One region of the Streptomyces sp. NBC_00094 genome, then DNA from elsewhere that is predicted to be linked to it. Evidence: riboswitches for the same ligand, from Rfam matches in the RefSeq annotation. Region 1 holds a riboswitch; each other region holds the start of a gene.
What was found. A riboswitch is a leader RNA that binds a small molecule or an ion and turns the genes downstream of it on or off. The one in region 1 is predicted to bind cyclic di-AMP.
Positions count from the first base shown of each region.

Region 1 (3,947 bases):
TCGAACGCCTACCGCTCGGACGGGCCGTGGACGTACACGGTTCCGGCGAACTCCAGCCGCGAGGACTACTTCAACGCGGTGGCCTACAACGGCGGCTGGTACGACTTCACGATCCTCGCCGACATCGACGGCACCTGGTCGCGTCGGTACACGGGTCACATCGAGTCCGGAGCCCCGAGCGTCACCGGCTGACCCCGGCCGACCTCCGCCGCTTTCGGGAGGCAGCCGACTGCCGGGCGACGGTCGAGACCGTCGCCCGGCGAGTGCCTGAGTGGCCGGGGGTACGTCGGCGACCGGCGGCTGCGTCGGCGTCCGGGCGGGTTCGTCGGCGTCCGGGCGGGTTCATCAGCGTCCGGGCGGGTTCATCAGTGGTCGTAGGGTGCGTCAGCGACCGGCGAGCTCGGCGCGGCGGATCGTGGCGTCGAGGAGGCCCACCGCGTCGGCGGCCGTCCGGCCGGGGGCCCGGTTCCACGGTCCGATCAGCTCGCGCCACCCCTGCGACCGCAGCTCGGTCATGATCCAGGCCGCCGCCTCGTTCATGGTGTCCGCGCTCCCGTAGCCGAGGCGGTGGGCGGCGAGGAGGGCGCCGCAGACGCACCGGGCCCCCCGGACGTCGCGCAGCTTGTACGGGGCGTTCTGCCAGCCCCATTCCGTGAGCACCAGACGCGCGTAACCCAGGTGCACCGAGGGTCGCAGCTCGGCCCGGCCGATGCGGCGCCAGGCATGGAGACGGTCCGGGAGTACGGCTCCGATCCGCCCGGGCAGCCGGCGCTCGGCCGGAGCCGGCGGCGGCAGCGCGTCGAGCGCGTCGGCCACGAGCCGGTCCACGGGCACGGAGAGCAGGGCCCGCCAGTCGGCTCGCTCCGGCCCGGGTTCCAGCGTGGGTCTCCACCCGGGTTCCCCCGCGACTTCCGGTGCGGGTTCCCGTGTGGGGGTGGTCCAGTCCGTGACGATGCGCTGCCAGGTGGCGCTCTCGAAGAGGGCGGCCGCCTCGCGATCGAGGGCGTCAGGGCTGGGCGGGGTGGTCGTGGGCGTGGGCGACATCGTGGGACTCCTGGGTCGGGTGGATCCCATCTTTCAAGAAGAATGTCTGGTTTGCGACTTTTAGCCACTCGGGCGCACCCGCCTCACGCCTGCCGCACTCCCACGCGAGCGAAGGGCCCATCAGGGTCAATTTCCGCCCATTTGCTCACCAACGGAATTACATCGCATATTCGGACATTGTTCGCCGGGTGATGCGGTTCACTTTTCCCGCACCCGGCCACGGACCAGAACACCCGGAGGCCGTACCGCGCACGGAAGTTCGGTGGGCCCGGAGCTCGGTCGATCTTGAATTACCGGAATTCGGTGATCCTTTCCCCCGAGAAGCGGATCCTCTCCCCTTGTTATCCGCCGCATTACTGGCCTACGGTCACCCCCATTCGAGCGGAACGCCTAATCCTGCCGCCGCTTGAAACACCTCCCATTTCACCCGACGGCAGGAGCGGGGGACCCACGAATTCGCCGGTCCGGAATCCGGAACGGCTCGGGGTGAAGCCGCGTGCTCGCGGCCGGACATCTCCCGTCCGAACCCGACAGCTCACCCCGCAGGCGCCGGAGAGGAACCGTCATGCCTGCTCACGGTAAGCACCGCCGCCCCCGCCGCCACACCGTCTCCCGTGGCCTCGCACTCGCAGGCACAGGCGGAGTCGCCCTCGCTCTGCCGCTGATCGTCCCCGCCACGGCCGGCGCCGAGACCGTCTCGGCCGCACCGAAGGCCGCCACGACCGCGCCGACCGCCGCTGTCGCGGCACCCGCGGCTCTCGCGGCACCGTCCGCGCCGACCGCGCCCGCCGCCACCCGCACGTACACCGTGGTGAGCGGCGACTCGCTTTCCCTGATCGCCCGGAAGAAGGGAATTCAGGGCGGCTGGAAGTCGATTTACCGGGCCAACAAGGCGGCCGTGGGTGACAATCCGTCACTCATTCACCCCGGTCTCGAACTGACGATTCGTCGGAATTCCGCGAAGGCCGCCCCCGCGCCGGAGAACGCCCGGAAGAAGAGCTCCGCCACGACCGACCGCGCGAGCCGCTCCGAGCGCCGCGCGGCCCCGGCCACCGGTACGTCGGGCGCCTCCGCGGCGCAGGCCGCCCCCGCCGCCGCCCCCGCCCCCGCCGCCGCCCCCGCCGTCCAGGCGGCCCCGGCGGCCGCCACCCAGTACCCCGACAACCTCGACGGCTGGATCCGGGAGTCGCTGGCCATCATGGCGCAGCACGGCATCCCCGGTTCGTACGACGGAATCCTCCGCAACGTCATGCGCGAGTCCTCGGGCAACCCCCAGGCCATCAACCTCTGGGACTCCAACGCCGCGGCCGGCACCCCCTCGAAGGGCCTGCTCCAGGTGATCCAGCCGACCTTCGACGCCTACCACGTGCCGGGCACGTCCACCGACCTGTTCGACCCGGTCGCCAACATCACGGCCGCCTGCAACTACGCGGCCGACCGCTACGGCTCCATCGACAACGTCAACGGGGCCTACTGAGGCCGGAAGTGCCCCGCGAACCAGGAGGTGGCGAGCTCCGCCACCTCCTCCAGGGCACCTGGCTCCTCGAAGAGATGGGTGGCGCCCTCCACGACGGTCAGCCGGTTCTCGCAGCGCAGCAGTGACTGCGCCCGCCGGTTGAGGTCCAGCACGAGCGCGTCCCGGCCGCCCACCACGAGGAGGGTCGGGGCGCGCACCCCGGCCAGGCGGTCGCCCGCCAGGTCGGGCCTGCCCCCGCGCGAGACGACGGCGGCGACGCCGGAGCCCGGATCGGCCGCCGCCCACAGCGCGGCGGCCGCGCCCGTGCTCGCCCCGAAGTAGCCGAGCGGCAACCCGGCGCTCTCGGGTCGGGCGGCCAGCCACTCCGTGGCGCTCACGAGTCGGCCGGCGAGGAGCGGGGTGTCGAAGACATGCGCCCGGTCGACCGCCTCGGCCTCGGTGAGCAGGTCGAACAGCAGCGTTCCCAGGCCCGCCTTGTTCAGGGCGTCCGCGACCGACCGGTTGCGCGGGCTGTGCCGGCTGCTGCCGCTTCCATGGGCGAACAGGACGATGCCCGCCGCTCCGTCGGGCACGGCGAGCCGCCCGGCGAGGGTTGCCCCGGTCGCCGGGATCCGCACGTCCCAGTCCCGGACGACGGGCCCCTGCACGGCCCGGATCCGATCGAGACAGGCGAGCACCTCCGCGTCGGACGTCTGCGAGAAGTCCCCGTAGAACTGGCCGATCGCGTAGAAGAAGTCGGGCTCGCGGACGCTGACGGTCTCGTCTGCCTCGCCCCCGAGGCGAGTGGTCCAGCCGTGCGGCGCGACCGGCACCGCGAGGACGATCCGCGCGGCCCCCTTGGCACGGACCACCCGGCAGGCGGCCAGGGCCGTGGCGCCCGTGGCGAGCCCGTCGTCGACGATGACGACCGTCCTGCCGTCCAACGGCACGGGCTCCCGGCCACCCCGGTAGCGACGAGTGCGCTGTTCGAGCTCGACACTCTCGCGCTTCTCCACGGCCGCGAGGTCCCGCTCCCCCACCCCGGTCTCGCGCAGCACCCGCTCGTTGAGGACCCGGACACCGCCCTCGCCGAGCGCGCCCATGGCGAGCTCCGGCTGGTACGGCACCCCCAGCTTCCGCACGAGACAGATGTCGAGGGGCGCGCCGAGCGCGTCGGCGACCTGCGCGGCCACCGGAACCCCGCCGCGCGGGAGGCCCAGGACCACGACGTCCTGCCCCTTGAGGTGGTCGAGACGGGCGGCGAGCTGCCGGCCCGCGTCGGTGCGATCGCTGAACTCCATGGTTCGCCGCCCTTCCGCGTCCGCGGCCGGGCCCGGGGCGGAACGGTGTGCCCCGTCCCCTGCCCATCCCTCCAGCGTAGACGGGTCACCGCGGAGGGAGACGGGTCAGCGGGACTGCAGGGCGTCGAGGGCTACGGCCTGGGCTA
Region 1 is NZ_JAPEMB010000001.1:7,937,780-7,941,726, reverse strand. Features, by position in the region: gene OG580_RS35020 (phosphocholine-specific phospholipase C) at 1-192, shown strand, start outside; gene OG580_RS35015 (hypothetical protein) at 385-1,044, opposite strand; cyclic di-AMP (ydaO/yuaA leader) riboswitch at 1,422-1,608, shown strand; gene OG580_RS35010 (LysM peptidoglycan-binding domain-containing protein) at 1,610-2,521, shown strand; gene OG580_RS35005 (phosphoribosyltransferase family protein) at 2,515-3,801, opposite strand; gene OG580_RS35000 (hypothetical protein) at 3,907-3,947, opposite strand, start outside.

Region 2 (3,947 bases), 3.6 Mb from region 1:
CGGCACGGGGCTCACGACGGCGCTGTTCGTCGTCTCGGCGCTGGTCGCGCTCGCCGGGCAGCTGCGGATCACGGCCTGGTGCCGGCGCCGGCTGAACCGCGAGCGGTGCCTGGTCCTCGGACTCGCCCTGATGGGCGGGGCGTTCCTGGTCCCGGCGGCCCTGGGCCGGGGCGCGGTGGGGCTGCTGCTCTGCGCGGCGGTCCTGGCCGTCGCGAACGCGGTGCTCTACCCGTACGAGATGGACACCGTCGTCGCCCTCGCCCGGGGGCGCTGGGTGGCCACCCACTACGGGCTCTACAACACCGTCTGCGGGATCGGGATCACCCTCGGGAACCTGGGGACGGGCGCGCTGCTCGACGTCACGGGGTGGTCGGCGGTGCCGTGGCTGGCGCTGTGCGCGGTCGGTCTCGTGTGCGCGGCGGCGGTGGCCCTCCTGGCCCGCGGCGGCCGCCTCGCGGAGGCGGGGGCGGGGGTCGGGGCGGGGGCCGGGGACGCCGCCTAGGGGATACGCCAGTCGGCCCCGTGGAGGTCGCCGCCGGGTGCGGCGGCGGCCACCCTGGGAGGACGCGGTACGGAGGCCGCGGCCGGTACGGAGACCGCGGCCGGTACGGACAGCGCAGCCCGTACGGACGGGTCAGGAGAGCACAGGTGGGGCACCCCCTCAAACCAGCGGGCGCGGCGGGCGGCGGGCGCGGCGGCCCGTACGGCGGTGCCCGGCGTTTCCTCCGTGCGCTGCCCACGTTGCTCATCATCGGCGGGGTCGCCTTCGACGTGTCGACGCCGCCCTCGTACACCGCCGCGCCGCTCTTCTCCGCCGCGCCGCTGATCGCCGCGCCCTTCTTCTCGACGCTCACGACCCTGGTCACCGGGATCGCCGCCGTCCTCGCCTCGATCGGGCTGCACCTCTACAACGGCACCGCCACCGAGGTCTCGGCCCTCACCGAGACCCTCACCGTCGTGACCGTCTCCGTGCTCGCGATGCTCGTCAACCGGGTCGTGCGGCGCAGCGGCGAGCGGCTGGCCTCGGCGCGGGTCATCGCGGAGACCGCGCAGAAGGCGGTGCTGCCGATGCCTGCCGAGCGGATCGGCGGGCTGCAGTGCGCGGCGCGGTACGAGGCGGCGCAGGCGGACGCGTTCATCGGCGGTGACCTGTTCGCGGTGCAGGACACCCCGCACGGGGTGCGGCTCGTGGTCGGGGACGTACGGGGCAAGGGGATGGAGGCGGTCGAGGCCGTCGCCGTCGTGATCGGGGCCTTCCGCGAGGCGGCCGAGCAGGAGCGGAGCCTGGAGGGCGTGGCGCAGCGCCTCGAACGGGCGCTGGCCCGGGAGGGGACCCGCAGGGACGGGCTCGACGCCTTCGAGGGGTTCACCACGGCCGTCCTGGCGGAGATCCCGCGCCGGGGCGAGGGCGACGCCGGGGTCGTACGGGTCGTCAACCGCGGTCATCCGCCGCCGCTGTTGCTGTACGTGGACGGGGGCCTGGACGTCCTGGATCCGGCGGAGTCGGCGCTGCCGCTCGGCATGGGCGAGCTGGCGGCGTGGCCCGACCGGGCGGAGGAGCGGCCGTACCCGCAGGGCGCGACGCTGCTGTTCTACACGGACGGCCTCTCCGAGGCGCGGAACGCGGCGGGCGTCTTCTACGACCCGGCGGAGCGGCTCGCCGGGCGGATCTTCCCGGGGCCGGAGGAGCTGCTCGACGCGCTCGTGGACGACGTACGGCTCCACACGGGTGGCGGGTCGACGGACGACATGGCGCTGCTCGCGGTGAGCAGGCCGGCGACGGGGCAGCCGGAGAGGCGCCGGACGATGACGGTGGTGCCGCCGGGCGAGCCCGGTCACCAGGCGTAGTCGAGGGGTGTCACTGCGATAACAATTGACATAACGTCAGATCGCGGCGGTTCGGCCATGCCTTTTCTGAAGGGGGGTCAACTCGGGCGATTCCCCACCAATTCAATGAACGATCACCGGGAACGGCTTGGAATCGGGACCCCCTGTCTATTAACGTTCGATAACGCAGCGCGGTCGTCCCAGCCGTCGCAAGAGGCGGCACCGTGCGCACGCGCCGAATCCTGAAAAGGAACCGGGGAACCACTACTTGGGGTGAATCGGGCCTTTCGCACCTGTGCGACCGTGCCCGTAGGAGACCTTCCTGCTCCGAACCCGTCAGCTAACCCGGTAGGCGAGAAGGAAGGAAAGGAGCGCGCCTTCGTGGCGTCCAACACCCCCGCACCCGAAGCCCCCTTCGATGCTTTCGGTGGCGGTGCGGGTCCTGCCGCTCCGGACACCGAGTGGAACCCCACCGAGGGCTCCCTCCGCGCCGAGAGCCGCTCCGGCGGCCGGCACCGGGTCGTCAAGCAGCGCTCGAACTTCGCCCGCTCCTCCACCGTGCTCGGCGTCGGCGTCATCGCGGCCGTCGGTGCGGGCGGCCTCGCCACCGCGCAGGACAAGCCGCCGGTGGCGATATCGCTCCCCGACCTCCCGGACCTCGACCTCCCGGACGCCAAGGACCTCCCCGGCGTCGGCGAGTTCTTCGCGGACGACAGCGACGAGCAGTACCGCGACTACGCCGAGGGGACCGGCGCCAACGCGAACCCGCTGACCGCCGCCACGTACGTCACCCCGGCCGGCGAGAACACCGACGGCACCGTCCGGACGGCCCAGGCCACCGACACCACCCGGACCACGGTCGGCACCACCGACGCCGGCGAGGTCCTGCGCGCCCGCATCCTCCAGCAGGCCGAACAGCAGCAGGCCACCGCCGACGCCGCCGAGAAGGCCGCGGCGGAGAAGGCGGCGGCCGAGAAGGCCGCGGCCGAGGCCGCTGCCAAGGCCGAAGCCGCGGAGAAGGCGGCCGCCGAGGCGAAGGCGAAGGCCGAGGCGGAAGCCAAGGCCAAGGCGGAGGCGGAAGCCAAGGCGGAGGCCGAGCGGCAGGCCGCGGCGGCGGAGGCCGAGCGCCTCGCCCAGCTCGCCGCGAGCTACTCGATGCCCCTCTCCTCGTACAGCATCAGCGCCACCTACATGCAGTCCGGCTCGATGTGGTCCTCCGGCTACCACACGGGTCTCGACTTCGCCGCCCCCACGGGCACCCCGCTCAAGGCGGTCCACAGCGGCACCGTCAAGTCGGCGGGCTGGTCCGGCTCCTACGGTTACCGGATCGTCCTGGAGCTGGAGGACGGCACCGAGGTCTGGTACGCCCACCTCTCCTCGATGACGGTGGGCGCGGGCCAGACCGTGACCACCGGCGAGACGATCGGCCGCGTCGGCGCCACCGGCAACGTCAGCGGCGCGCACCTCCACCTGGAGATCCACCCCGGCGGCGGCGACGGCATCGACCCGGCGGCCTGGCTCCGTTCCAAGGGCCTCTCGATCTGACGCCCTGAGGTCCCGAGGGACCGAACGGAATAGTCCCGGCGTCGCGGAGGGTTGACCACCTCATGGCCTCCCTCCGCCCGCTGGGCTCCTCCGACCTGCACGTCTTCCCGCTCGCCCTCGGCGGCAACGTCTTCGGCTGGACCGCCGACGAGGCGCAGTCCTTCGCCGTCCTCGACGCCTACGCCGCCGCCGGCGGCAACTTCGTCGACACCGCGGACATGTACTCCGCCTGGGCCGAGGGCAACGAGGGCGGCGAGTCCGAGACCGTCATCGGCCGCTGGCTCGCCTCCCGGGGCAACCGCGACGACATCGTCGTCGCCACGAAGGTCGGCGCCCACCCCCACTTCAAGGGGCTCTCCGCCACCACCATCAAGGCGGGCGTAGAGGAGTCGCTGCGCCGCCTCGGCACCGACCACATCGACCTGTACTACACGCACTTCGACGACGAGACGGTCCCGGTCGAGGAGATCGTCACCGCTCTCGACCAGCTCGTGAAGGACGGCACCGTGCGGGCCGTCGCCGCCTCCAACATCTCCCCCGAGCGGCTGCGCGCCTCGCTCGACTTCGCGGAGGCC
Region 2 is NZ_JAPEMB010000001.1:4,328,713-4,332,659, forward strand. Features, by position in the region: gene OG580_RS19070 (MFS transporter) at 1-502, shown strand, start outside; gene OG580_RS19075 (PP2C family protein-serine/threonine phosphatase) at 649-1,848, shown strand; cyclic di-AMP (ydaO/yuaA leader) riboswitch at 2,051-2,197, shown strand; gene OG580_RS19080 (M23 family metallopeptidase) at 2,209-3,372, shown strand; gene OG580_RS19085 (aldo/keto reductase) at 3,435-3,947, shown strand, end outside.
Region 2: it holds a riboswitch for cyclic di-AMP, as region 1 does, so the genes downstream of both, OG580_RS19080 (M23 family metallopeptidase) here and OG580_RS35010 (LysM peptidoglycan-binding domain-containing protein) in region 1, are expected to answer to the same signal.

Region 3 (3,947 bases), 1.1 Mb from region 1:
GAGGCCGAGGAGTGGACGGGAATCGATCCGCTCTTCCCGTACAGCAGACGGCCGCACCGCTCGGCGGGGCTGCCGTGCCGTACCGGCGAGTCGGTGATCTCGGTGGACGGCGAGGGGACGGTGCGGCGCTGCCACTTCGTCAAGGCCGAGCTGGGCAACCTGTACGACGGCTCGTACCGCGCCGCGCTCCGGCCCCGGGCCTGCCCCCTCGGCGTCTGCGACTGTCACATCGGCTACGTCCATCTGGAGACGCTGCCGCTGTACGACGTGTTCGCCGGCGGGGTCCTGGAGCGGATCCCGGCCGGCGGTCCGTCGCCTCTCGGAAGACCTCTCGGAAGACCTCTCGGAAGCGCTCTCGGAGCGGCTCTCAGAGAGGCATGAGGTCGGGGCGCTTGGCCTCGACGTGGTCGCCCGAGCTCTCGCCCCGCAGCCTGCGTCCGATCCAGGGCACGAGGTACTCCTTGGCCCAGTGGATGTCGTCGCGGCGCACCTCCAGCGTGCCGCGCGGGGGGCGCGGCGGCCACGGCTGGTCCGGGTCCGCGGGCACGGGCATGCCGAGGACCTGCGCGGCGCGCAGGGCGACCCGGGTGTGGCCGTCGGGCGAGAGGTGCAGCCGGTCGTCGTCCCAGGCCTGCAGGTCCTGGACCGACTTGAGGGACCACAGGTCGAGCACCGGGCAGTCGTAGCGGTCCGCGATGGACCGGACGTGGGCGGTGTAGGTGGCGATCTTGCCGCGCAGGTGCCGGAGCACGGGGATGTCACGGGTGTCGAAGCCGGTGGTCACCATCACGGTGCCGACGGCGGAGGTCAGGTCCGCGACGGCGCGCTCGAAGCGCTCGGCCACGTCGTCGGGGTCCGTGCCGGGACGGATGATGTCGTTGCCGCCGGCACAGAAGGTCACCAGGTCGGGGGCGAGTTCCTTCGCCCGGGGGACCTGTTCCGCCACGATCTGATCGAGAAGGCGCCCGCGTACGGCCAGGTTGGCGTAGCGGAAGGCGTCGTGCTCCGGCAGCTGGTCGGCGAGCAGGACCGCGAAACGGTCCGCCCAGCCGACATACGTCCCGTCGGGCCCGGGGTCTCCGACGCCCTCGGTGAAGCTGTCACCGATCGCCGCGTACGACCCGAATGCGTTCTTGTCTGTTGATCTCGAATCGTCTGCCACGGGAGCACATCCTTCCCTTTCGGCTGTGACCTACGCGACCGTAAGGAAGGGTTGACGGAGCGTGAGATATGCCACCGATAAAGATTCCGCCAAGCCGGAATAGGTCTCGGAATGTGTCAGGAACGCCGAAGGCCCGGCAGGAAACGCCGACGGCCCGGCACAGGAGTGCCGGGCCGTCGTTCGAGCGAGGGGTCTCAGATGGAGACGCCGTGCTGGCGCAGGTACGCGAGCGGGTCCACGTCGGAGCCGTAGCTCGGCGAGGTGCGGATCTCGAAGTGGAGGTGCGGTCCGGTGGAGTTGCCGGTGGAGCCGGAGAGGCCGATCTGCTGGCCACCGCTCACGGACTGGCCGGAGGAGATGGCGAGGGAGGAGAGGTGCGCGTACTGCGAGTAGCTGCCGTCGGCGTGCTGGATGACGACCTCGTTGCCGTAGGCGCCGCTCCAGCCGGCCGAGACGACGGTGCCGGCGCCGACGGCGCGGACGGTCGTACCGGAGGAGGCGATGAAGTCGACACCGGTGTGGTAGCCGGAGGACCACATGGAGCCGGAGGCGCGGTACGGGGTGGAGATGCCGCCGCTGACCGGGGAGACCCAGCCGGAAGCGGAGGCGGAGGAGCCGGTGGAGCGCGACGAGGTCGACGCGTCCGACTGGGCGGCGGTGGAGGTCGGGGCGGAGGAGCGCTCGCTGCTGCGGGAGGCGCGGGTCTCGTCGCCGGAGCCCTGCGAGGAGCTGCTCTTGCTGCTCTTCGGGCTGCTCTTCGGCGTGCTCTTCGGGGCGGCGGCCTTGGGCGCGGCGCTCTTCGGAGTGGCGGCCGCGGTGCTCTTGGCGCCGAGGGTGAGCTTCATGCCGGGCAGGATCAGCGAGGGGTTCTCACCGACGACCTGGCGGTTGTCCTCGTACAGCTTCTGCCAGCCGCCCGAGAGGTGGTGCTCGGTGGCGATCTTCGACAGGTAGTCGCCGCTGACGACGGAGTACGTCGTCGGCGCGGCCTTCACGGCGGCGGCGGGCGCGGCCTGGAGGGCGGCGGGGGCCTTCGCCTGAGCGGCGACGGCCACGACCTGGCCCGACACGGCGGCCGGGGCGGCCGGCTCGACGGCGTGGGCGGCGGTCGCACCGAAGAGCGGAAGGGCGACGACGGCACCTCCGGTACCGGCGGCGACGATTCCACGCGTGATGGGGTTGATCTTGGGGCGGCGGTGCTTACCGTTCGCGGGCATGACGAATTCCTCTCCGGCGCCTACGAGGTGAGCTGTCGGGTTCGGACTGGAGATGCCCGGCCGCGTTCTCACGCGGCTTCACCCCAAAGCCGTCCTGCGTCGCGGGACCGGCGTACTTCCTGGGTCCCCCGCTCCTGCCACGTTCGGGATGAGTGCGGATTCCGGACGGTGGCAGGATTCGGCGGTCCGACCGGATTGACGGTGACGCTAGACGAGTGGGGTCGGAGCGAACAAGCCGTAAATATCGCCCGGCATTACCTCGGTCGAATTCCGGGCGGAAATCCGGTCACCCTCCGTCGATGACGGTCCTTCGATTTCCTTTTTCCGTACGGGATTTGCTCCGGGCCGTCAGCCACGATCCGTCACCTCTATGACCCTGCTCACGCGGCACCCCGTCATCTCACCCTCAAACAGGGCTTGTTCTACCCAACATCCCATTTCGGACAGATCGCCCATTCCCGTCCGAGGGGGTGCGCTACCCCCTCCCCACCTGGATGATTGCCCTAGGAACCGATCTCGCATCGGGCGCCCGAACGTCGACACCCAGGAGCATCCGTGACGCAGCAGCTGCCGCAGGTCCCGCCCACCGAAGCGAACGAGCCCGAGCTGGCGGAGGTCCGCAACTTCCGGGACGTGGGCGGCCTGCCGACGACGGACGGGCGCGCCGTGCGGCCCGGTCGCCTCTTCCGCAGCGGCCACCTGGCCCACGCGACCGAGGCGGACGCCGCCTTCCTCGCCTCGCTGGGCCTGCACACCGTCTTCGACTTCCGCAACGAGGCCGACGTCAGGATCGAGGGCGCGGACGTCGAACTCCCCGGCGTGCGGAACGTGAACATACCGCTCAACGACCCGGCCGACGGCAAGGAGTTCTGGAAGCTGGTGCGCGACGGCGACATCGCCCAGCTGCGGGAGATCCTGGGCGACGACAAGGCGGCGACCCGAATGTCCGACTCGTACCGGAAGATGGTGATCGAGCGGACCTCGGAGCACAGCCGGATCCTGCACGCCATGGCGGAGGAGAGCGTCCCGGCCCTGATGCACTGCGCCGCGGGCAAGGACCGGGCCGGCCTCTCCATCGCCATCACGCTGCTCGCCCTCGGGGTCGAGCGGGAGGCGATCGAGGCCGACTACGTGAAGTCGAACGACCCGCACCGCCGCTACAAGGTGCGCCGCAGCTCCACCTCCGCGGACGCGATGTCGCCCGAGGTGATGGAGCTGCTGAGCCCGCTCTTCGACGCGCGGGCGGAGTACCTGCGGGCCGCCCTGGAGACGATCGAGGCGACCTGGGGCTCGGTGGAGACGTACCTCACGGAGGGGCTCAAGCTTGCTCCCGAGACCCGCGAGCGACTGCGGGAGCGCCTGCTCACCGAGGCGTGACCGTGAGACCGGGGGCCACCCTCACGGGACCCCCTACTAGGGGGTTTCTTGCCGATCAGGCCCCGCGAGCCCGGCCTGATCGGCAAGACGCCCCCTAGCTCTGCCCGCCCAGCGTGAACAGCAGGTAGAGGAATCCGGCGAAGAGGTGACCGGCGATCAGGTAGGCGAAGAGGCGGAGCACCAGCCCCTTG
Region 3 is NZ_JAPEMB010000001.1:6,828,451-6,832,397, reverse strand. Features, by position in the region: gene OG580_RS30495 (STM4011 family radical SAM protein) at 1-381, shown strand, start outside; gene OG580_RS30490 (SGNH/GDSL hydrolase family protein) at 368-1,162, opposite strand; gene OG580_RS30485 (LysM peptidoglycan-binding domain-containing M23 family metallopeptidase) at 1,357-2,379, opposite strand; cyclic di-AMP (ydaO/yuaA leader) riboswitch at 2,384-2,573, opposite strand; gene OG580_RS30480 (tyrosine-protein phosphatase) at 2,935-3,756, shown strand; gene OG580_RS30475 (DUF6126 family protein) at 3,851-3,947, opposite strand, start outside.
Region 3: it holds a riboswitch for cyclic di-AMP, as region 1 does, so the genes downstream of both, OG580_RS30485 (LysM peptidoglycan-binding domain-containing M23 family metallopeptidase) here and OG580_RS35010 (LysM peptidoglycan-binding domain-containing protein) in region 1, are expected to answer to the same signal.